Regions from separate parts of the Paenibacillus sp. FSL M7-1455 genome, predicted to be linked through region 3. Evidence: riboswitches for the same ligand, from Rfam matches in the RefSeq annotation. Region 3 holds a riboswitch; each other region holds the start of a gene.

Evidence for each region. Region 3 has a riboswitch for cyclic di-AMP ahead of NYE48_RS00495 (C40 family peptidase). Riboswitches for the same ligand answer to the same signal wherever they lie in the genome.
Region 1: another riboswitch for cyclic di-AMP. It lies ahead of NYE48_RS14375 (APC family permease); the one in region 3 lies ahead of NYE48_RS00495 (C40 family peptidase).
Region 2: another riboswitch for cyclic di-AMP. It lies ahead of NYE48_RS07590 (alpha/beta fold hydrolase); the one in region 3 lies ahead of NYE48_RS00495 (C40 family peptidase).

What each region holds. Positions count from the first base shown of each region.
Region 1 is NZ_JBBORO010000001.1:3,107,880-3,114,706, forward strand. Features, by position in the region: gene NYE48_RS14355 (hypothetical protein) at 1-34, opposite strand, end outside; gene NYE48_RS14360 (GNAT family N-acetyltransferase) at 247-846, opposite strand; gene NYE48_RS14365 (DUF1961 family protein) at 1,057-1,800, opposite strand; partial or broken gene NYE48_RS14370 (exo-rhamnogalacturonan lyase family protein) at 1,850-3,415, opposite strand; partial or broken gene NYE48_RS14375 (APC family permease) at 3,406-4,902, opposite strand; cyclic di-AMP (ydaO/yuaA leader) riboswitch at 5,042-5,204, opposite strand; gene NYE48_RS14380 (cardiolipin synthase) at 5,393-6,827, opposite strand, start outside.
Region 2 is NZ_JBBORO010000001.1:1,637,704-1,644,530, reverse strand. Features, by position in the region: gene deoD (purine-nucleoside phosphorylase) at 1-639, opposite strand, end outside; gene NYE48_RS07595 (helix-turn-helix domain-containing protein) at 775-2,214, opposite strand; gene NYE48_RS07590 (alpha/beta fold hydrolase) at 2,288-3,112, opposite strand; cyclic di-AMP (ydaO/yuaA leader) riboswitch at 3,286-3,446, opposite strand; cyclic di-AMP (ydaO/yuaA leader) riboswitch at 3,519-3,719, opposite strand; gene NYE48_RS07585 (acetoin reductase) at 4,265-5,047, opposite strand; gene NYE48_RS07580 (helix-turn-helix transcriptional regulator) at 5,406-6,827, opposite strand, start outside.
Region 3 is NZ_JBBORO010000001.1:99,029-105,855, reverse strand. Features, by position in the region: gene NYE48_RS00505 (hypothetical protein) at 1-244, shown strand, start outside; cyclic di-AMP (ydaO/yuaA leader) riboswitch at 506-645, shown strand; gene NYE48_RS00500 (C40 family peptidase) at 652-1,116, shown strand; cyclic di-AMP (ydaO/yuaA leader) riboswitch at 1,537-1,675, shown strand; gene NYE48_RS00495 (C40 family peptidase) at 1,679-2,170, shown strand; gene NYE48_RS00490 (GNAT family N-acetyltransferase) at 2,376-2,831, shown strand; gene NYE48_RS00485 (c-type cytochrome) at 2,989-3,348, shown strand; gene NYE48_RS00480 (4a-hydroxytetrahydrobiopterin dehydratase) at 3,442-3,747, opposite strand; gene NYE48_RS00475 (hypothetical protein) at 3,937-4,230, opposite strand; gene motA (flagellar motor stator protein MotA) at 4,567-5,367, shown strand; gene motB (flagellar motor protein MotB) at 5,351-6,160, shown strand; gene rluF (23S rRNA pseudouridine(2604) synthase RluF) at 6,242-6,827, opposite strand, start outside.

The DNA of each region.
Region 1 (6,827 bases), 3.0 Mb from region 3:
CCATATCTTTAATTTCTTTATGCTCGGAACGCATCTGCTTTTTAAAGCCGCTCCATTGCTCGGTTTGCAGCGTTTTATGGGACATGCAGCCGGATAAGAAAACGAGAGCATCAAAAAAAGCCGCGAGAATCGCAGCTTGTCATGCATCTATGTTCTGTCATATATTGCGAGGTAAGCTCCGCCTGCTGCTCACTTCGCGGGGACATCCAGTAACTCGGAATCGTCGCCAACTTGAATCTTTGGCTCCTAAGTTTCCGTATAACTTGAGGCAGCGCGTTCACCGTTCCGGTCAAATCCTCGCCTGTTCCGCCATTCATCTTTTAAAAGACCATAATAAACCAGATCGTCATATTCGCCGTTTTTTAACACGTGCTGCCTTAACGTTCCTTCGTATTTCATTCCCAATTTCTCCATCACCTTTCCCGATGCAGGGTTTTTCCCCAAGTGTCGGGCAAATATGCGGTTTAATTTCAGTGGTTTGAATGCATAGTCGACGATTCCTTTTGCTGCTTCCGTGCAGTATCCTTTGTTTTTGTATTCTTTTCCGATCCAATAGGATAGTTCCCCATGATTGAATTTGTTATTGTATCCTATGCATATGGCGCCGATTAACTCGTCTTTTTCCTTATGTACAATGGCCAATTCAAGCGATCGGTCCCCGTTGAAATTGTCCGCATGCGTACCGATCCATTTTTCGGCGACGCCGTCCTCATATGGATGCGGAATATATAAAGTCGTTTCGGCCACATACGGATCCCCCGCCAATTGTTGGACCACCGGGGCATCATCTAAAATAAAAGGCCGCAATACGAGTCTTTCTAACGAAATGGTCGGCAATGTTTTCATTGGCAACTCCCCCTTTTTACCTTCTTTATGCCGCATGGTCCTCTTCCCCTTTCGACGCACGCGGCGCGCTTGCTCAATTTAATCGATTATACTTCAACATCCGAGGGTTGTGGGAGAATTGTTCGAAATGCAAAAAAAGAGGATGTCGCGAAACATCATTGGCGCGATGTTCACGTACAGCCTCTTCTGATGATTACCGGCTATAGTTCCCTATCCTTCCCGTTTTTCGGCATATACGGCGACATTCGCGTATTCGCCGATCAAAGGCGCCATCTGGCGGAAACCGAGCTTGCCGCCTGCAAGCGGAGGTCCGTACGTTTCGCCGTCGTCCTTCCACGAAAAAACCGGAAGGTCGTTAACGGCAAACGTAATGCAGGGTCCGTTTTTTACGATCAGCATTCGGTAGGGCCCGGCCGCATCCATGACGCCCGGAATCGGGTCTGCGCCTTGCGCGACCAGGTGAAAACCGTAGCTTTTGCGCAAATTGCACGAGTGGAATTTCCGCTCCTCCGCCCATTTCCTCCGGAAATAGGAGACATGGAAGGCGTTGATTTCGCCGTGATGATACTGGTCGTATTCGCCCGTACGCGGCTTGATCGAAGGATCGAACAAATCCCGGCCGTCCGTGCCGTTTGCGCTAAAAAACATGATCGCCAGTCCCGGCTCGCGCACCGGCCAAAACTCCCATGACACGGCAACGTCGGCCGGAAAATCCTCCGGGCACCACAACACGAAATTGGCGCGTTGTCCCTCCGACTCGTCGCGGACGCTTTCGAGCCGCATCCGGCCCAAGGGAAACGTAACGGCAGCCTCGCCTTCCATCCGAAAACCGGCGATATGTTCCGGCTCGGCAAGCGGGTTAACATATATCACGTCCCAAACTTCGGGGATGAGAGTGCTTTTGGCCGTTTGCACTCCCTTTGCATCGGGAAGTTGCGGTTGCCCTGTTCCCATCGACTTCCTCCTTTCCTTCGCGGCGGGGCTGCCTGTCGGCCGTCCCCGGTCACGCATTGGCTTTTTCCCGTGATGAACAGGCATGCTCAGGCAAAGCGTCCGGGATGAGCGCCAAACTGATGATCGTATTCAACGACCACTGCGACGCCTCATTCGTGTTCATCCACTCCAATTCCTGCACCTCGTCGACATACGTCACGGTAGCGGCGTCCCTTTCCAGGTCGACGGTGGCAAACGGGTGGTTCAGCAGCGTCGACCAGGCAAAATCGGCCGTCCGCCGATCCTTTCGGTACCAAGCCCCGAATGCGACGATCGCGAGCGTCAGCACCGGATGCTCAAACTGTTTCGTGCTGATGGTCCCGCCCGTGATTTGATCCTTCTCTGCCTGGGAAAGGTTATAAAAAACGCCGAAATCGGCCATCATTTCATCCCACTCTTGATCCTTCAGCATGCCGGACAACTCGAACCATACCTGCGGCGCGCCCATGCACAAAGCCAAATGGCGCCCCCAATTATCGTCGCCCATGGAAGCCAGCACGCCCGTTTTCGGGTCATAGCCGTAAGTAGGGCCGGAAATCAGGCCGAAATTCGCCTGCTTAAGGCACTGAATGCCCGTTAACAGCTTGTCGCGATAGCAGGCGTCTTCTTTCCGTTCCCAGCGGGTCATCCAGTTCGAGCTGAATGCGGCCCAGTCCGGGCCGACCCGGATATGGGTCGGATGTTCGTCTTTCGGGAAATAGGCCCGCATCGGATCGATGTGGACGGTCGTATAGTCGGCATCCTTTGCTTCGTCCATCATGTCGCCGATTCTTTCGTCCCCCGTCAAATAATAATAATAACGGTGCAGGCCGGCCATGCCGATCCGTGCTTCCTTGCAGCCGCAGCCCCAATGGACGACGTTATGACGCGAACCGAGCCCGGCGTATTCGCCGAAGTGGTACACGTCGACCTCGCTCGTATGACGCGTCATCGCTTCCGCCATCCGGAAAATATCCTCCCGTCCCGTACGCAAAAACATCAGCCACAGCCACATGTTCGGGGCCAATTCGGTATTTTGCCATGCGCAGCCGCCGAGGTCGTAATTCCACGCATGGCGCGCCGGATCGTAGCTGTGCATGAAATCGCCGTAATCCCAGAAGCCGTACCAGCGCCGCTGCTCGACCTCTCTTTGGTAGAAGGCGACAATGCCGTCCAATTGGTCTTCAAGATGCGCTTTGGCAGGCGTTTCCCGATCCGGCAGGCTCCAAATCCCGAATGCGCCCTGCTGCCGCAAATAAGCCGGCTCGCACGCAAGCTGTGGAGGAGAGTCGTTATATTCCGCGTAAGCTTGCAGTTCCGGCGGGCTTGGGGTTGCTTCGCGGCACCAGATCGTCAGCTCGCTTGTGTTGCCGACGCCGTAGGGGGTTGCGCGCATCTCCTCCGCGCCTTCATAGGATGATTCGACATGCGTTTCGGTATCGTAATGGCGCATGTCCATGGCCGGCGCTTCCGGCGACCAGAACCAAGCCGTCAGCTGCGCCTCGTCACCCGCAAGGCCGTGCGCCTCCATACCGGCGGGATGTTTTTGCCAGAAATGGCGCATGGCCAGCGCAAGCCCTCCGCCGGGTCCGCCGACAAGGATTGCGCATAATTCAACGAATGTTCGACCACGTGCGTGATGCCGGACACCGGAAGGATGACGACGTTTCCTTCGATCGGAACCGCCGGTTCGCAGGTCGACAAGCGAAGCTGCTCGCCCACCGCTTCATAATGCTTCTTGATTCTGTGGAACAAATACACGATCAAGGGCAAAAATATCAACACCGGCCATATTTGCGGGAACTTGGTCACGAAAAACATGAGCGATACGGTGAAGCTGATGAGCGCGCCGATCGCATTGATGATAAGTTTCGTTACCCAGCCTGCGGGTTTTTCCCGCACCCATTTTACGATCATCCCCGTCTGCGACAACGTAAAAGGAATAAAGACTCCTACCGCATACAGCGGAATCAAATGCTCCGTTTGCCCGTGGAAGGCAATGATCAGCACGATCGACAGCAGCCCAAGAATGATGATGCCGTTGGAATATCCGAGGCGGTCGCCCCTTACGGTAAACATTCTGGGAATGAACCGGTCTTTGGCAAGATTCACCGCCAGCAGCGGAAATGCGGAATACCCCGTATTCGCCGCCAAGATCAAGATCAGCGCGGTGGTTCCTTGAATGATAAAATACATGAAATTGCGCCCGAAGGTTTCCTTGGCGATTTGCGATACGACCGTTTCCTGCCCATTTGGGGAGATCCCCAAATAATAAGCCAGGAACACGATACCCGAAAAAAGCAGGGCCAGCAGAATGCCCATGGCCATTAACGTTTTGGCTGCATTTTTAGGGGCCGGATCTTTGAAATTCGGTATCGCGTTGGATATCGCCTCGACGCCGGTCAGCGCCGAGCTGCCCGATGCAAAAGCTTTCAGCAGCAGAAACAAGCTGATCCCTGCCACCGGCGTGCCGACTGGCGTATGCAGGTTAGGCGAAACCTGGCCGGTCGCGATATGGTACAGCCCGACGGCGATCAAAATGAACATCGCCAGCGCGAATAAGTACACCGGATACGCCAAGATGGAAGCCGACTCGGTGACGCCTCTCAGATTCAGGAGCGTAATGAGGATAACAAACGTGACTGCGATCGCCACCGTATGCTCATGCAGCACGGGAAACGCCGACGTGATGGCGTCCGTTCCCGCCGAGACGCTCACCGCCACGGTCAAAATGTAATCGACCAACAGCGAGCCGCCGGCCACCAATCCAGGGTATATCCCCAAATTTTGCTTGGATACGACGTATGCTCCCCCGCCATGCGGATAAGCGAAAATGATTTGGCGATACGAGAGAATCAATGCCGATAATAAAATAAGGACCCCGATTCCTATCGGAATCGAATACCAGAAAGCCGATGCGCCGACCGTGATCAGCACCAGCAGGATCTGCTCGGGACCGTAGGCGACGGAGGATAACGCGTCCGAGGAAAGTATCGCAAGTGCCTTCTTTTTGTTGAGCTTTTGTTCTCCCAATTCCGCAGATTTTAGAGGACGTCCAATGAGGAGCCTTTTTAACGCTGCCATCGTGTCATTCACCGCCACTGTTCAAGTTGAAGTTCCATGAAAGTATCCTTATTGTTTCCCCTTTTGGCCCATTTGGGCACACCAAAAAAAGCCACAGGAAAGTTGGGCTTTCCCGCGGCTTTCAAAAGCGCACGACAAATCCTTCTTTCATAACGCCTACGAGGTTAGCTGACGGATTCGGGATTGAAAGTATCCCTACACTCGACCTGCGAACATAATCAAGTGATTCACCCCTGGGACGAAGTTCCCTTCCTCCCGTTGGTTCCCCCGCTTCTGAATACAGAATTCAGCGATCAAGGAAAATGACAATTCAGGATCACAAGTTCATTTACGAATGAAATCATACTCCCGGCGGATACTTACTGTAAAGAGGCAAAGAATCATATTGAAGCGCGAAAACGGGCAAATTGAATCCATGGCATCGCTTACAACGGCTGCATCCTGTTTTTTTTGGCCGTAGCCATGGTTCACGCCTGTTTTTGGCCGACGCTTAGAGCAGAGGCGAAATAAGCCTCATCAGCGATTCCGAAATACGTTTCGGAATGCCTCGTTTCTGGAAGGAGTCCCAAGCGATGCGGACGGAGTCCTTGAAATCCTGCTCAAAATCGCGTTTGATGTCCAACACGGTTTCGGATTCGTAGAGCACCGCGGCAAGCTCGTAATTCAGCTCAAAGCTGCGGATATCCATGTTGGCCGTGCCGATCGATGCGATTTCGTCATCCACCAGCACGATTTTGGCATGCATAAAGCCGTCTTTGTAATGATATATAGAGGCTCCCGCCTTAAGGAGGGGCGTAAAGTAGGATTGGGATGCCTGGTCGCTGATCACGCTGTCGCTTTTTCCCGGGTACAAAATACGTACATCGATGCCTGCCGCCGCGGACAACCGCAGCAATGTTAATGTTTCCTGATCCGGTATAAAATATGGCGTGGCGATCCAAATCGATTTTTTTGCCGACGCCATGATGGCCAACAGCGCGTTGCGAATGCTTGTATCCTCCGAGCTTGGGCCGCTGGCGACGATCTGAACGGCCCCATTCGCCGGGACCCCCTGATCCGGAAAATACGACCTGTTCATGTAAGCGTCCCAGGAGTAATGGTTTTGGCCGCTGGTTGCGTACAGCCAGTCTTCCAGGAAAATGGCCTGCAGTTTATAGAGCGCCTTTCCTTCGATTTTCAAGTGGCTGTCGCGCCAGACCGGGAATTTTTTGGAACGGCCGAGATATTCGTCGCCGACGTTCAGCCCTCCGGTAAAACCGACAACGCCGTCAACGATGACGATTTTGCGGTGGTTACGGTAATTGACCGTTTCAAGAAGCCAAGGCGAAAAAATAGGATCAAACTCGACGACCTCGATGCCGGCATCTTTCATCGGCTGCAAAAAGCGTTTACGCAACCCGTTGCTGCCCAATCCGTCAAAAAGAAAACGTACGATCACGCCCGATTCGGCTTTGCGGATCAGCGCGTCCCGAATAGCGGTACCGATGCGGTCCGAACGATAAATATAATACTGGATATGGATATGATGCGCGGCCTTTTCGATGGCTTGCAAAATTTCCGAAAAGGTTTCGTCGCCGTCGGTCAGCAGCCTGGTTTCGGTTTCCGTTGCTGCCGGGCCGCCGCCGAACCTTTCAATGACCTTGATGACATATTCCGACCTCTCGCTTAACAAAGACAACGGGGCCAAATTCAAACGCCTGCCCGCCAAAATCTCCCGGAACAGCTTTCTCTGTTCTTCCGCCCGGTGCAAATGTTTTTTCCGTCTCCAGCGGCTTCTGCCAAAAAGCAAATACAACAGCACCCCTACCGCCGGAAGAAATGCCAGGATCAAAAACCATGCCAGCGTGCTTTGCGGCGAACGGTTTTCCATAAAAATGATGAAGCCGATGCCTATAATGGAAAGCGGCCATAAAATGCCGATCAGC
Region 2 (6,827 bases), 1.5 Mb from region 3:
CGCGGAGCGTTCGCCCGTCAGCAGCTGGCTTCCCACCGTCAGGATCGTCAATGCCCGAACCCCGTATTTGGCGGCCAGCGTATACAGCGCCGTGCTTTCCATCTCGACGGCCAACACCCCGAACTCCATGAATTTATGAAGCCTTGCCATCGTCTCCCTGTAAAACTCGTCGGAATTGTACACATTCCCCACGGACACGTTAGCGCTGCGGCGCACGGCCTCCTGGTACGCTTTCATCAGCAGGCCGAAATCCGCCGACGGCGCATAGTTGCAGCCGAGGAAAATTTTCTCCGTCATGTTGCTGTCCGAAGAAACCGCCTGGGCGAGCACGATATCGCGGATTTGCAGCTCCTTCTGCATCGCGCCGCAGGTGCCGATCCGGATGAGCTTTTTCGCCCCGTAATCCTGGATCAGCTCGGTGGCATAAATGCTCATCGACGGATTTCCCATGCCCGTCCCCTGCACCGAAACCGGAACCCCTTTATACAACCCGGTAAAGCCGTACATCCCCCTGACCTCGTTGTAGCACCGAACGTTTTCCAGAAAATGTTCGGCCACGAATTTGGCGCGCAGCGGATCGCCGGGCAGCAGCACCCGTTCCGCGACGTCTCCGGCATTGGCTCCCAGATGAATACTCATGTTGCATTTCCCCTTTGGATTAAACTCGCGAGCGATGTTTCTGTGATCGCTTACAGTAGTCATCTTAAAGGGAATCCGCGGCCGAAACTAGCCCAAATGCTGCCGTTGGAAACGGAAGAAAAAGGACCACGCTATTTACGACATCAGCTCCTGGCGGATGTTCTCCAGGTCCCTTTTCGTCGGAATGGTCGAAATCAGAACGGTCGGCACGCTCGTCAAGGAGACGGGCATCGTGCTGATCACGAAATCGATCTGCTGCTCCCGGATGATGTCATCGGTCAGCCCGTGCAAAATCGAGGTTTCGATCGTCAGGTCGTCCCCGATTTCCCGTTTGATCAGGTTTGCGACGTAATGCCGAACCGAAAATTCCTCGCCGATAATGAGAAATGCCTTTTTGCTTTTATACCGAAGGCTTGCGCTGACCATAAACGTCAGTTTGGTCAAATGATAGTCGTTGTACATGAGCTCGGGAAAACTCCGCTGCCATTGCCGCATGCATTCCGATACCGCCGCATAGATCGGCTGCTCTTTGTCGCGGATATACCCGGTCAGGTGGCTGTGCGAGACGGCCATCAGCTCGGGAATGGCGTTATCGATGCGCAGCTTGTCCATGAATTCCCGGATTTCGGCCAGGAAACGGGAGCTGGCGTTCAACGCCGGAAATGCGTTTTCCAGAATCGAAATGAGCAGGCCGGACATCCGGCTTCCTGCATCGTCTTCCTGCTCCGAAGCAAGGGCCCTTCCCCCGAAAACAGGGAACCCGTCCTTGCCGTGATACTGGCTCAAGCTGAACATCGACTGCAAAAAATAAACCTCTTCGCGGGGCAACACGACGCCGTACGCCGCAGCCAGCTTTTCCGACATCTTCGAGACCGGAACGAAAAACGGATGGCGTTCCCATGCGTAGCTTCCGCTTTTGAGCGCAACCCGGTGCCCCTGCTTGATCCTTTCGAGCACGATCGCGATCAGGAACGTTAAGCTCCGTTTTGCGTTCAAAAAATAAATCATTCCGTTTTCCCGCTCGATCTCGGTCACCCAGCCGTCCAGACGCGCGTAATCGGCATTCGAAAAAGGCCATCCGGTATAAGGATAAGCCTCGGTGAACAGCTTCCATAAAAAATAGCGGACATGGATTTCGTTTCCTTTCAGCGTCGGCGCCGCATACGTGATCCGCAGCTGAAACGGGCGCAGTTCGTCACGGTTTAGCTGGACGATCCATTTTTTGAACGAAGAAAAGCTCATGTACAGCTCTTCCGCTACCTCCTCGGCGGAGGTTTTGCCGTCATGCATGAACAACCGCTGCATCAGTCGGAAATAAGGCGTTTCCCGAAGCAGCGGTTCCAAAACTTCCTGAATGCTTGTCCCATGCCGGTCCCGGCGGAACATGATGCCTTTCCCCCTGGATGCCTCGATCTGCATGGACGGGGGCAGCAGGGGGACGGCGGACTCGACGATCTTGCGGACGGATTTGTCCGATACGCCCAGCTCGCTTTCCACCTCTGCGAACGTAAACCACCGTTCTTCCCGGTCCAGCAGCTTCAGCAGCGATTTCAGCTGCCTGTATTCCTTATTCATGTCATCACCTTTGCCGGATGCTTTCCGCCGACCCTAGCGGCACATCCCTCATGGTTGCCGGCGGAGGCCGTTTTCAGCCCGAATGCTGCTGCTCCATCCGGAAAAGCTTCTGGTCGATCAAAAAATTGAGCAGAATGCGGTTAAATTCCCGCGGCTGGCACAAATGGCTCGGATAAATCGCGTCCTCGATCACCGCTTTCTGGGCGCAGGCGAACCGTTCCACCGCCTTGTTCATCTGGTTGACGAACCATTCGCTCTGCCTGCCGGCCACGCATAACACCGGCATCCGCAGCCGGGGCAACACCGGATCGATATCCGCCTTAAGCAGCGCCATCCGTTGTTTGATCGACTCGGTCGGCCGTTTATGAAACAACTCGTTCCTTAAAATGCTGTAAGCCGGAATCCACCGGTGATACGTTACGCGCAGCGACCGGAGAAAAAACTCGGCGGGAAGATAATAGGAAATCCAGCTGCAGGCCTCCAGCAGCTTCCAAAAACCGTTTTTCGTGCCGAAAGGGCCGCACGGTCCGTAAAAATAACTATCCACCAGCACAAGCGCGTTGACGCGGTCCGAATAGGTTTCCGCGAATTTTTGCACCAGCAGGCTGCCGCTCGAGCAGCCGACCAGCGTCACCTTCGGCAAGCCGAGCTTATCCAGCAGCTCTTTCAGGTCCCTGCACTGGGTGTCGACGATTTCCTCGACTTCCACATTCAATTTACCCGAATTGCCGTAACCTCTCAAATCGAGGACGATGACCTTCGCCCTTTTGCTGAAATATTCCACTTGCGGCTCAAAACTATGATGAGATGAAAGATGTCCGTGAATAAAGACGATCGGCACCCCGCTGCCATGCGTCTCGTAATATAGCGACGTTCCGTTCACTTGTATGTTAGGCAACTTCCTTCTCCTCCCGCTATGCATGGTCTGTCGATGTGTTTTTTATATGTGGGTCGAACCTTCGTTAACGTCGGCAAAATGCTCACGTCAAAAAAAGAAGCACGGAAAGAGGAACTCCCTTTCCATGCTTCTTCAGGGCAAGGCAAAATAAACCTTGCGGCGCATGTATCAAAGCAGCCTCTCTTCTCACGCTTACGAGGTTAGCTGTCGGATTCGGACCAAGAGTAGCCCTACTCGAATGCGATTTCGAGATTCACCCCGTGTGACGAACGGTTGGTTGTCACGGCCGGTTCCCCCGTTTTCCGCCGGAACGGAAATTCAGCGATCATAGACATTCATGTTATTTTTTCGCACAGAAAAACACAGAGCGGATACCCTGTGCTCGTTGACAACTCACAGTTTCACTCCTCTCTCCTAGCGACGCTTACGAGGTTAGCTGTCGGATTCGGGCCGTGAGAGCTGCCCTACGGACGGAAAGCTGATCAAAGGCAGCCTCTTCATCCGATTCACCCCAAGCAGCCGGCTTCATCCCTTCACAATGGAATGCCTGCCGATGCCGATGTGGTTCCCCCGCTTTTCATGATTGAAAATTCAGCGTAATTCATTCATGAACCAAAGATTTTTCATAATGAGCCTTTAGCCTTACTTAGTGACGTTATGCGGGGGCTAGCCCCCACACCCCCAGCCAGCACTCACACCCCAAAACAAGGGGGGACAACTAACTTACAACAAAGTAAAGTGAATAACAGTATCTTGGCTTTTATTTATCCTTGTTTTACTCGTGAGAAGCTCATAAATGCCCTGTGAGCGATTTTAAAGATTAAATAGGGGTTTTTATAAGGGGCAACCTCTTAAAAGGGCTAGAAAGGCTCTGTATGGCGTTTGTCAACGGTAAGCGGACCGCAGGGAGCATTAAGGAGTTGACAAACTCACTACACCAAGACCCTCTTGGTATGTCAATATTTAGACGACTTTATGCCGAGAAAACTTTTTGAAAAAGAAAAGAACCCTAAAATAAACTTAAAGCGCAAGCGTTCGGATAGCGCTAGCTATTAAACCGAACGATTGACACGCTTTGGGTTTTTAGGGTTCAAAGTTTCTATTCAAAAAGGAAATTGAAATAAAAACCAAATTAATTAAACTGTTTATTTTTTATCTATAAACTAATCCGCCATCTGTTAAAATAGATTGACCAGTTATATAATCTGAATCTTCCGAAGCTAGGAATGATACTAAATTTGCTACATCTTTAGGTTCTTGATATCTTCCTAATTTTATAGCACTTGAAAATTTTTCAAAAGCATCTCCAGGATTTAAATTTTCATCATATTTAACCATTTCTTCATCGATTCTTTCCCACATTTTAGTTTTTGCCACTCCTGGACAATAAGCATTAACGGTAATTTTATACTTTGCTAATTCTTTAGCTGCAACTTGAGTGTATGATCTAACTGCGTGTTTAGTAGCTGAATATGTACCTAGCATTTCGTAAGATTCGTGACCTGCTATACTACAAGCGTTTATTATTTTACCTTTTGTATTTTGTTTTATAAATTGTTTTGCAGCTGCTTGGGTACCATAAACAGTTCCAAATACATTAATATTAAATAATTTATTAAGTTGATTTTCGTCTATTTCTAAGAAAGGTGTTACAGCATCCACACCTGCATTATTAATAAAAACATCTAATTTATTAAATTCTTTTACAGTAAATTTAACTAGTTCTTCTTGTTCTTTTTGTTTTGAAACATCACTTTTGAAAGATATTACATTATATCCTTTTTCTTTGAATTCTTTTTCTGTTTCTAGTAACAAATCATTATTGATGTCTTGAACAACGATATTAAAACCATCATTTGCTAATCTTTCAGCTATAGCTTTACCTAAACCACCTGCTGAACCTGTTATTATTGCTACTTTATTTTCTGAGTTCATATGCTTATGTCTCCTTTTATATTTAGTGCTTTCTGAGTTGAATATACGCCTGAGCCGGCGAACTGTAAAGGTTGGTTACACTAGAATTCATGGCCTTTTTTATAGGTTTCGCCGGTTTCCGAACGCTAATCCTGCGTAATCATTCAATTGCAACGGAAAGCTTCCGTTTGCGCGGTTTATATTCCTTATAAATGATGTCAAAAGACATTGTTTCGATCCGTGATGGCTGCACGCCGTATATAATTGGTCCGAATTGAAGTGATACTTATTTATCAGGAACTTGATCTTCGCTATAGACAATCCGGCCTCTAGGCCAAACCGAAATGGCGGCTGACCTATCGGATCTCATCGTTCCCCTTCACATCGCCGAATCCACATATTCGTCCGGCTTGATCCCTTCATACCGCGCGAAGGCGCGTTTGAACGAATAGACGTTTTCGTAGCCTACCCGGCGGGCGATATCGTCCATCCCGAATGTTTTCTCCCGCAGCAGCTCCTTGGCCGTTTCCATCCGGAGCCGGCATAAATAATCGTAAAAGTTGATGCCGGACACCTCCTTGAATATTTTGGAGACGTTCGAGACCGACATGCCGCATCTTTCCGCCAGCTGCTTCAGCGAAATGTCGGCGCTGGTGTAGTTCTGGTTCACGAATTGAAGCAGTTCGCTGCCGACGGCAAGCGAAGGCGAGGTGTTGGCATAACGTTTCCGTTCGCAAATTAACCTGCCGACCTCAAAAACGTAGCTCCACATCCCGCCGATGTCCCCCGCTCCCGCCCGGCTCGCGAATTGCTTGGCGTATAGGCACGTGTCCAGGTTCAGCTCATGCAGCACCCTCAGCATCGTTTCCATCAACAAGGATACCAGCTTGGTTTCGCTCGGTTCGGGCAGCCGCCGCTTTTTGTTTTCCTCGCTGATTTCGTGCAAGATTTGCATCGTCGTATCCAGGTTGCCGATTTTCAGGTTATTGATCAGCTGAACCTCCCAATCGGTCGGATAATAATAATCGACGCCGGGCTGAATCTCCTCCTGCTGCACCGGGAGATGCTCCCGCGCGAAGAGGGCGTACTGCAGGCTTTCGTTGGCCGCATAATACGATTTGCTGATGCCGACCAGCCCTTTTTCCGCCGTGCCGCATAAAACGTCCGGCTGAAAGCCGCAGGCCAGCCCGATCTCGCCCGCGATTTCGGCCGCGATGCTCTCCAGCGCCCCTTCGCTGCCGAACGGCTCGACGGAAGAAAGAATGAGCGCTTTGTCCGCATTGGTCACCTCAAACAGCTCGTACGCGAGCCGGTGACGGCTCATCGCCTGTTCCACGATCATGATCGTCATCATTTCGATTTTCCGGATCCGTTCCATGTCGGACAAATCGCGGAGTGCATGGAAACTGATCAGCATCGTGCAATAAAACATGTCGTCGGTATAACCAATGCCGAATTTTTTCAGCCCGTTCATCTGCTGATCATCCGTAAAATACCCTTTCAGCAGGCGCAGAAACAGGTTCGATCTCGCGGCGCTTTCGTAATCCTGCATCGACTGCTGGAGGTTTTTGTTTTCGAGCAGCAGCCGGTCGAACGATTTTTCGATATAGCTGTATTCCGAGCCATAGATGGGGGCGCCGCCCTTCCCGTCTTCCACCCGGACCGCCGCAGACAGTTTGTTCAGCAGGACGCCGAGCGGGCGGTAGCTGACCTTGCCCAGCAAAAAGACCATGCAGGCGCCGAGGACGACGGAAATCGCGATCGCAAGCAGCGAGCCGACAAGATTGTTGATGCCGATCAC
Region 3 (6,827 bases):
GTTGCCTCCCTTGTGGCACTGCCTGCGCGGCGCGTTCCCGCTCATCGGCGTTTCGCTGATACTCGGCTCGCTCAGCCTGCTTTTGTTCAGCCTCTGTACGGGAGTTTCCTTGATGTGGGCAGGGATCATCGCGCTCATCCTCCAGCAGGGCTACCACCTCGTCAGCTGCATCATGAGATTATGGGGCATTTCGGCCAAGTTTGACCTGTGGTACGCCCAAGCGCATCGGGGCGCGGAAAAATAAATGATCAAAAAGTTAATTTTTTGTCATCACTTCAACCCCCTGATATAAGAAAACCCCCCCCTTTCAAAACAAAAAGGGCGGGGTTTTTGTCGTTTTTAGATGCCGAAACGATTTGCCAAAGTCGTCATCCTCTGTTAAAATAATCCGAGTAAGCAGTTAGTAACAACTTTGTCATTTTTACTGTAACTTTTTCATATTGTGCTGTAACGATATTTTCAACGACAGATACCAATCAATCGTCATTATCAGTCACTTTCAGGTGCTTGATCAGGGCCGAATTCCTTGGCACCGGGAAGCGGGGGAACCACTTTGGGTGAATTGATCTCGCAGCATAGGGATCATAGGGGACGACCTTCAACCGAATCCTTAAGCTAACCTCGCAGGCAACATGGAAGGGGTTTATGTTTTTGAAAAAGAAGTTAACAGCCGCTGCGCTTGGTTTGACGCTTATGTTCTCCATGGGAACCAGCGTATTCGCGCAATCTTCTCTGAGTCATGTCGTGAACAGCACCATCGGCGTTTCCTACAAAACCGGAGGAACGACGACCAAAGGATTTGATTGCTCCGGGTTTACGCGTTATGTATTCCAGAAATTAGGCATTTCCATTCCGCGCCAATCCAGCGCACAATTCAAAATCGGCACTGCCGTCTCCAAAAGCAATTTGCGTGCCGGAGATCTGGTATTCTTCAATACGAGCGGCGCGGGCGTATCCCATGTCGGAATCTACGTCGGAAACGGAAACTTTGCCCATTCGTCTTCTTCGAAGGGCGTGACCATCAGCAAGCTCAGCAACAGTTATTTCGCCAATCGCTACATTGGCGCCAAACGTGTCATGAGTACCGCTAAATACAAAGCGGCCGTCTACAACTAGAAACTCACCCATAAACATACGAAAAACTTATGATGCCCGCGCGGAGATTTTTGCCGAAATCCCTCGCGGGTTTCCTGTTACTTATTAGACGTTTGAAAACCTAAAAAAGTAACAACTTTCAAAAAAATTTTTTTTCGAATCTTCAAATACTCCGCTCATCCACGTGCCTTCAACCATGATTTACCCTTCCTTTCCGTTAATTAAACCAATTTCCTAAGTGAAAAAACGCTTATAATGGTCCTTCTTAGGAGCCAATTTGGCAAAAATCCCGAAATTATGGTGATTTTTTTGAGTTTTAGGCATAGAAACAATTGCCAAAACGTCATTCCTTTGTTACAATAATCCCAGCGTTAGTAACAACTTTGTAATCTTTGTCGAGCCGTTGCCTGTAAACAGGCGGCTCCTGAAGTATATAGTGTAAAAAGACATATGCCGAATTTCCTCACACTAGGGAAGCGGGGGAACCATTTACGGGTGAATTGATCTTGCAACAGAGGGATCATAGGGGACCTTCTACCGAATCCTTAAGCTAACCTCGCAGGCACCGGAAGGAGTATTAATTTTGAAAAAGAAGCTAGCAGCAGCAGTCATGAGTTTTGCCATCGTATTTACCGCTGGAGCCGGGAGCGCTTTCGCGGATTCGAAAATGGACAAAGTCATCGATGATGTGCTCGGAACGAAATACAGATCCGGGGGAACGACAACCAACGGGTTCGACTGCTCCGGATTTACGATGTACGTATTTAAGCATCTCGGCATCAACCTGCCTCACCAGTCCGGTTCGCAGTTTACGATGGGCACTTCCGTTTCCCGCAGCGATTTGAGAGCAGGAGACCTCGTATTTTTTAATACATCCGGTTCCGGCGTTTCCCATGTCGGCATTTACGTCGGCGACGGTAAATTCGCACATGCTTCGACATCCCGCGGCGTTGTCGTCAGTTCGCTTAGCGACAGCTATTACGTCAACCGCTACGTTGGCGCGAAACGTATTATGAGCACGGATACATATCAAGCCTCTGCCGTCGATTCCGCAGACAATGATGACGTTGAATAACATTTTTGCCTGATCCGCACGGTTTGTACGACAGCCCGTACCGAGATTTTTGCCGAATCTCCGTACGGGATTTTTTGCGCTTGCCCGAGCCTGATCCCCGAGGAATAGATTTTATGGAATCATCAAATGCTACTTAGCAGCGGACGTCTCTTACGAAAGGAGGCTTCTTGTGAACGTTTCGAAGGACTCTTATACCGTTACGCCCATGACGCGGGAGCAGGCCGAGACCTGCTGCGGCTGGATGTACGCCCCCCCTTACGACCGCATCTACGGCTGGCTTCCCTGGGAGCAGATGGAGGCCCTCGGCATCGAGCTTGGTGATCCGGATCTGCGGAGGCAGCAATACGTTTCGGTGCTGGATGGAGACGGGCAGCTATGCGGGTTCGCGCAGCTGTTTCCGATGGTCAACGTCGTGCGCCTCGGTTTAGGCATGCGGCCGGATTTATGCGGCCAGGGACGAGGTCCGGGCTTTATCCAGGCGATCGTGGAGACGGCCAAAACCCGCTTTCCCGGACAGGAGATCGATCTGGAGGTGCAGGATTGGAATTTGCGGGCGATACGCGCTTACGTCAAGGCAGGATTCGAGATCACCGATACGTACGAAAAACAGACGCCTGAAGGCGTCGAGCGCTTTTACTGCATGGTCTATCAAGGGCTTTAAAAAACGTCAATGAAAAATGGTACGAAATTGTGTACGTTTAGTGGATTTAAACTGGCTTTCGTTTGCTTTTTTGTCACAAACTATTTGATGTACCGGCTTGTTCCGTTATAATGAAGAAATGAGAGAACTGCAGTTTACATAGAAAGGACGAAAACGGATGCAAAAATGGATCATGAGCGGTTTGATAACGATTGCATGCGTAATGGCCGTTGTGCTTATGTTTACGCTGCCGGGTAAAGAGCAGGTAGCCGAAGAAGAAAAACCGACCATGCCTGAAGTGACCATGGACGCTGCAGCGGCCGAAGCCGTTGTGAAAGCCCAGGGCTGCATCAGCTGCCACGGCGACCAGCTGCAAGGCGGCGTGGGACCGAACCTGCAAAAAATCGGCTCCCAGATGTCTGCTGAAGAACTTTATACGATCATTACCAAGGGCAGAGGCGGCATGCCTTCCTTCAAAGACAAACTCCAAAAAGAGGAGATTGCCAACGTAGCCCAGTGGCTTGCAGCCAAAAAGTAATGGCCGTTTTCCTTGAAGGAATAAAAACACGCTTCGCGCATGACCCGCAAGGTCTGGCGAAGCGTGTTTTTTTGCTATCGGTTTTCTTATTTTTTAGCGTTTCTCGCCTGAGCGCATTTTTTCGAACAATTCGTTAAACTGATGCGCTTCCTTGATGTCGAGAGCGGTGATGCCGCCGTCATCCCATGAAGTCAGCCGCAGCGTTACGTTCTTATGGTCAATCGTGATGAAGGGATGGTGATCGAAGGCTTCGGAAATCGCCGCAACCTCGTCGACGAACGAAATCCCCTTCATGAAGTTGGAAAAAATAAATTTCCGCACGATCCAGCGTCCTTCCTCCAGCTCCCAGCCTTCCAGCTTCGCTAAATGCGCTTCCACTTCTTCTAGCGTGTAAACCATATTCTCATTTCCTCCCTGAAACCAAACACCCTCGTATCGAAATTTAAAAAAGGATGCTGCTTATCCATGCTCTTGTTGACTTTTCCCATTGTATTCCGATCGTTGAATAAATATGAATATGGCCGCCTTGGCCCAGAACTTGTTATATCTTACCATGACGGACATTCAAAAATCCATTCGGCGCTTGGACTAGATGAGTGGGACTACAGTCAGTTCCTCGTCCCCGATCAGCAGATTGATCCGGTGGTTGGCCTTGTCGTACATGACGACGCCGCTCCCTACCTCAATGACCGGCTCGGTACCCAAGGCATAAAACAGGTCTTCCGCAAGCGCCTCATGAACCTCCAGTTTCTCCTCGGGACTCAGCAGCAGCCATTCGCCGCCATCCATCTCAAAAAACAGGTAGCTGTCCGGGATGCCTCCCACCGCCTCCGTTAAATCCTTCAATATTTCGTCATATTCACGCCCATGTTTGACTCCCATCGGCTTTACCTCCATCTGGTCTATGTCGTCTAAACGAATCGAATCGGGCGAACCATGGATCGGCTCCGCCGTCTTTACCGGCTCCGAAGGACGGCTTTTTCTTTTTTCTTAGTTCATTGTATGTAGGGCCCGCGCTGCCAACTGTACGATTCTCCCATGCCAGGATAGGTCCGATGAACCCTTATCTTTCATTATAACGGAAAAACCCCCTTAAAAAAAAAGCCGTTCCTGACGATAAATATTATAATTACGTTTTTGGTGAGACACCATGCTTGCAAGGATGCAGCCTTGGTGCGCGAAAGGATTCAATTTTATTTCTCATGGATGAGGTGCGCAATGGAAATTTCAACACTTATCGGCCTAATACTCGGGTTGGTCGCGGTCCTATTCGGTATGGTACTCAAAGGTGCGCCTTTGGTATCCCTTCTTACCCCCGCCGCTTACGTCATCATTCTCGGGGGCACGGCTGCTACGTTATTTATTGGTTTCCCGATGTCAGAGATTAAAAAATTCCCTAAGCTGATCAAAATGGTGTTCGCTAAGCAAAAGCTGGTCGAACGCCGCGAACTCATTGCCATGTTCATGGAATGGGCCTCCATTACCCGCCGCGAGGGGCTGCTGGCCCTGGAAACGAAAGTCGAAGAGATTGACGACCAGTTTCTTCGCAACGGCATGCGGATGATCATCGACGGCAACGACCAGGACTTCGTGCGCGACGTATTAATGGAAGATATCGCGGCAACGGAAGAACGGCATCGGGCCGGCGCTTTGCTATTCTCCCAAGCCGGCATGTACGCTCCGTCCCTCGGGGTGCTTGGCGCGGTCGTCGGTTTGATCGCGGCCCTGACCAAGATGGAGAACATGGGCGAACTCGCTCACGCGATCGGCGCGGCCTTTATTGCGACGCTCCTGGGTATTTTCACGGGTTATGTATTATGGCATCCGATTGCCAACAAGCTGAAACGATTGTCCAAAAAGGAAATCGAATTGAAACTGATGATGATCGAAGGGCTTTTGTCCATTCAATCCGGCGTATCCACGATTGCGATCAGTCAAAAGCTTTCCGTCTTCCTGACCCCTTCCGAGCGTGCTCAAATGAATGAGAAGGAGGATGCTACAGGTGAGCAAAAAGACTAGACATGAACCTCATGAAGAACATGCCGACGAATCGTGGCTCCTGCCGTACTCCGACCTTTTGACCCTGCTGCTCGCCCTGTTTATCGTCATGTACGCGATGAGCGCGACGGACAACAAAAAGTTCGAGGAAATGAGCAAGGCGTTTAATACCGCTCTCAGCACCGGCACCGGGGTACTCAATTTCAGCTCGGCGCTGCCTTCCGACAAAAACCTGGACAAAGGCAAAAAGGACAGCCAAGCCAGCGCCGTCAGCACCGAAGATGGCAAAAGACGAAAAGCCCAGCTTGCAAAACAGGAACAAGAAGACATGGAGAAGTTGAAAAAGCAGCTGGATCAGTATATTAAAAACAACGGCCTGACGAACCTGCTAAATACGAAGCTCAATCAATCGGAACTGACCATTACCATCAGCGACAATGCGCTTTTCGCCTCGGGCAGCGCCGCCGTGAAGCCCGAATCGCGGCAACTGGCATTGGCGATCAGCAATATGCTGCAGCAGTTCCCAAGCTATAACGTCATCGTCTCGGGGCATACCGATAATATGCCGATCTCCAACAGCGAATATGCCTCGAACTGGGATTTGAGCTCGGACCGGGCGCTTCACTTCATGAAAATTTTGCTGAACAATCCGAAGCTGAATCCGGCCATGTTCACGTCGAAAGCCTTCGGGGAATACCACCCGATCGCTTCCAACGATACGGCTGCGGGCCGGGCGATGAACCGCCGGGTCGAAGTTTCGATCATCCGCAAATATACGGATCAGTCGCAGCAAATGCAGGTTCCCAACCCATAGAATGCCCATCAAAAAGCTAAAGCTGTATTTTCGTTGAATAACGATCATACAGCTTTTTTGCGTTTATTTGCGGCATGCCGCCTATTGAAGCTCGTAATGAAGGAGCCGGCCAAGCTCTTTTTTTTCGGCTTCGGTCAAATCGCGCCATTTGCCCTTTGGCAGAGAGCCCAGATGAATGTTCATGATCCGGATTCGCTGCAGCTTGCGCACGGAATAACCGAAGCTGCTGCACATTCTGCGGATTTGCCGATTTTTCCCCTCGGTCAGAATAATTTTGAATACCCGGTCGGAAATTCGCGTCACTTTGCAGGGCAGCGTCATTTCGCCCAATATTTTCACTCCGCCCGCCATCCCCGTCAGAAACGAGGTCGTCACCGGCTTGTCTACCGTAACGATATATTCCTTTTCATGTTTGCCTTCAGAGCGCAAAATTTTGTTGACGATATCCCCGTCGCTTGTCATCAAAATAAGTCCTTCCGAATCCTTGTCCAATCTTCCGATCGGAAAAATCCGTTCCGGATGGCCGACGAAATCGACGATGTTGCCTTTGATATGCTTCTCCGTCGTGCTGGTGATGCCTACGGGCTTATGCAAGGCGATATAGACGTGGCGCTTCTTTTTGGCCTCGAGCGGCCGTCCGTTAATTCGCACGTCGTCCCCTTCTTCA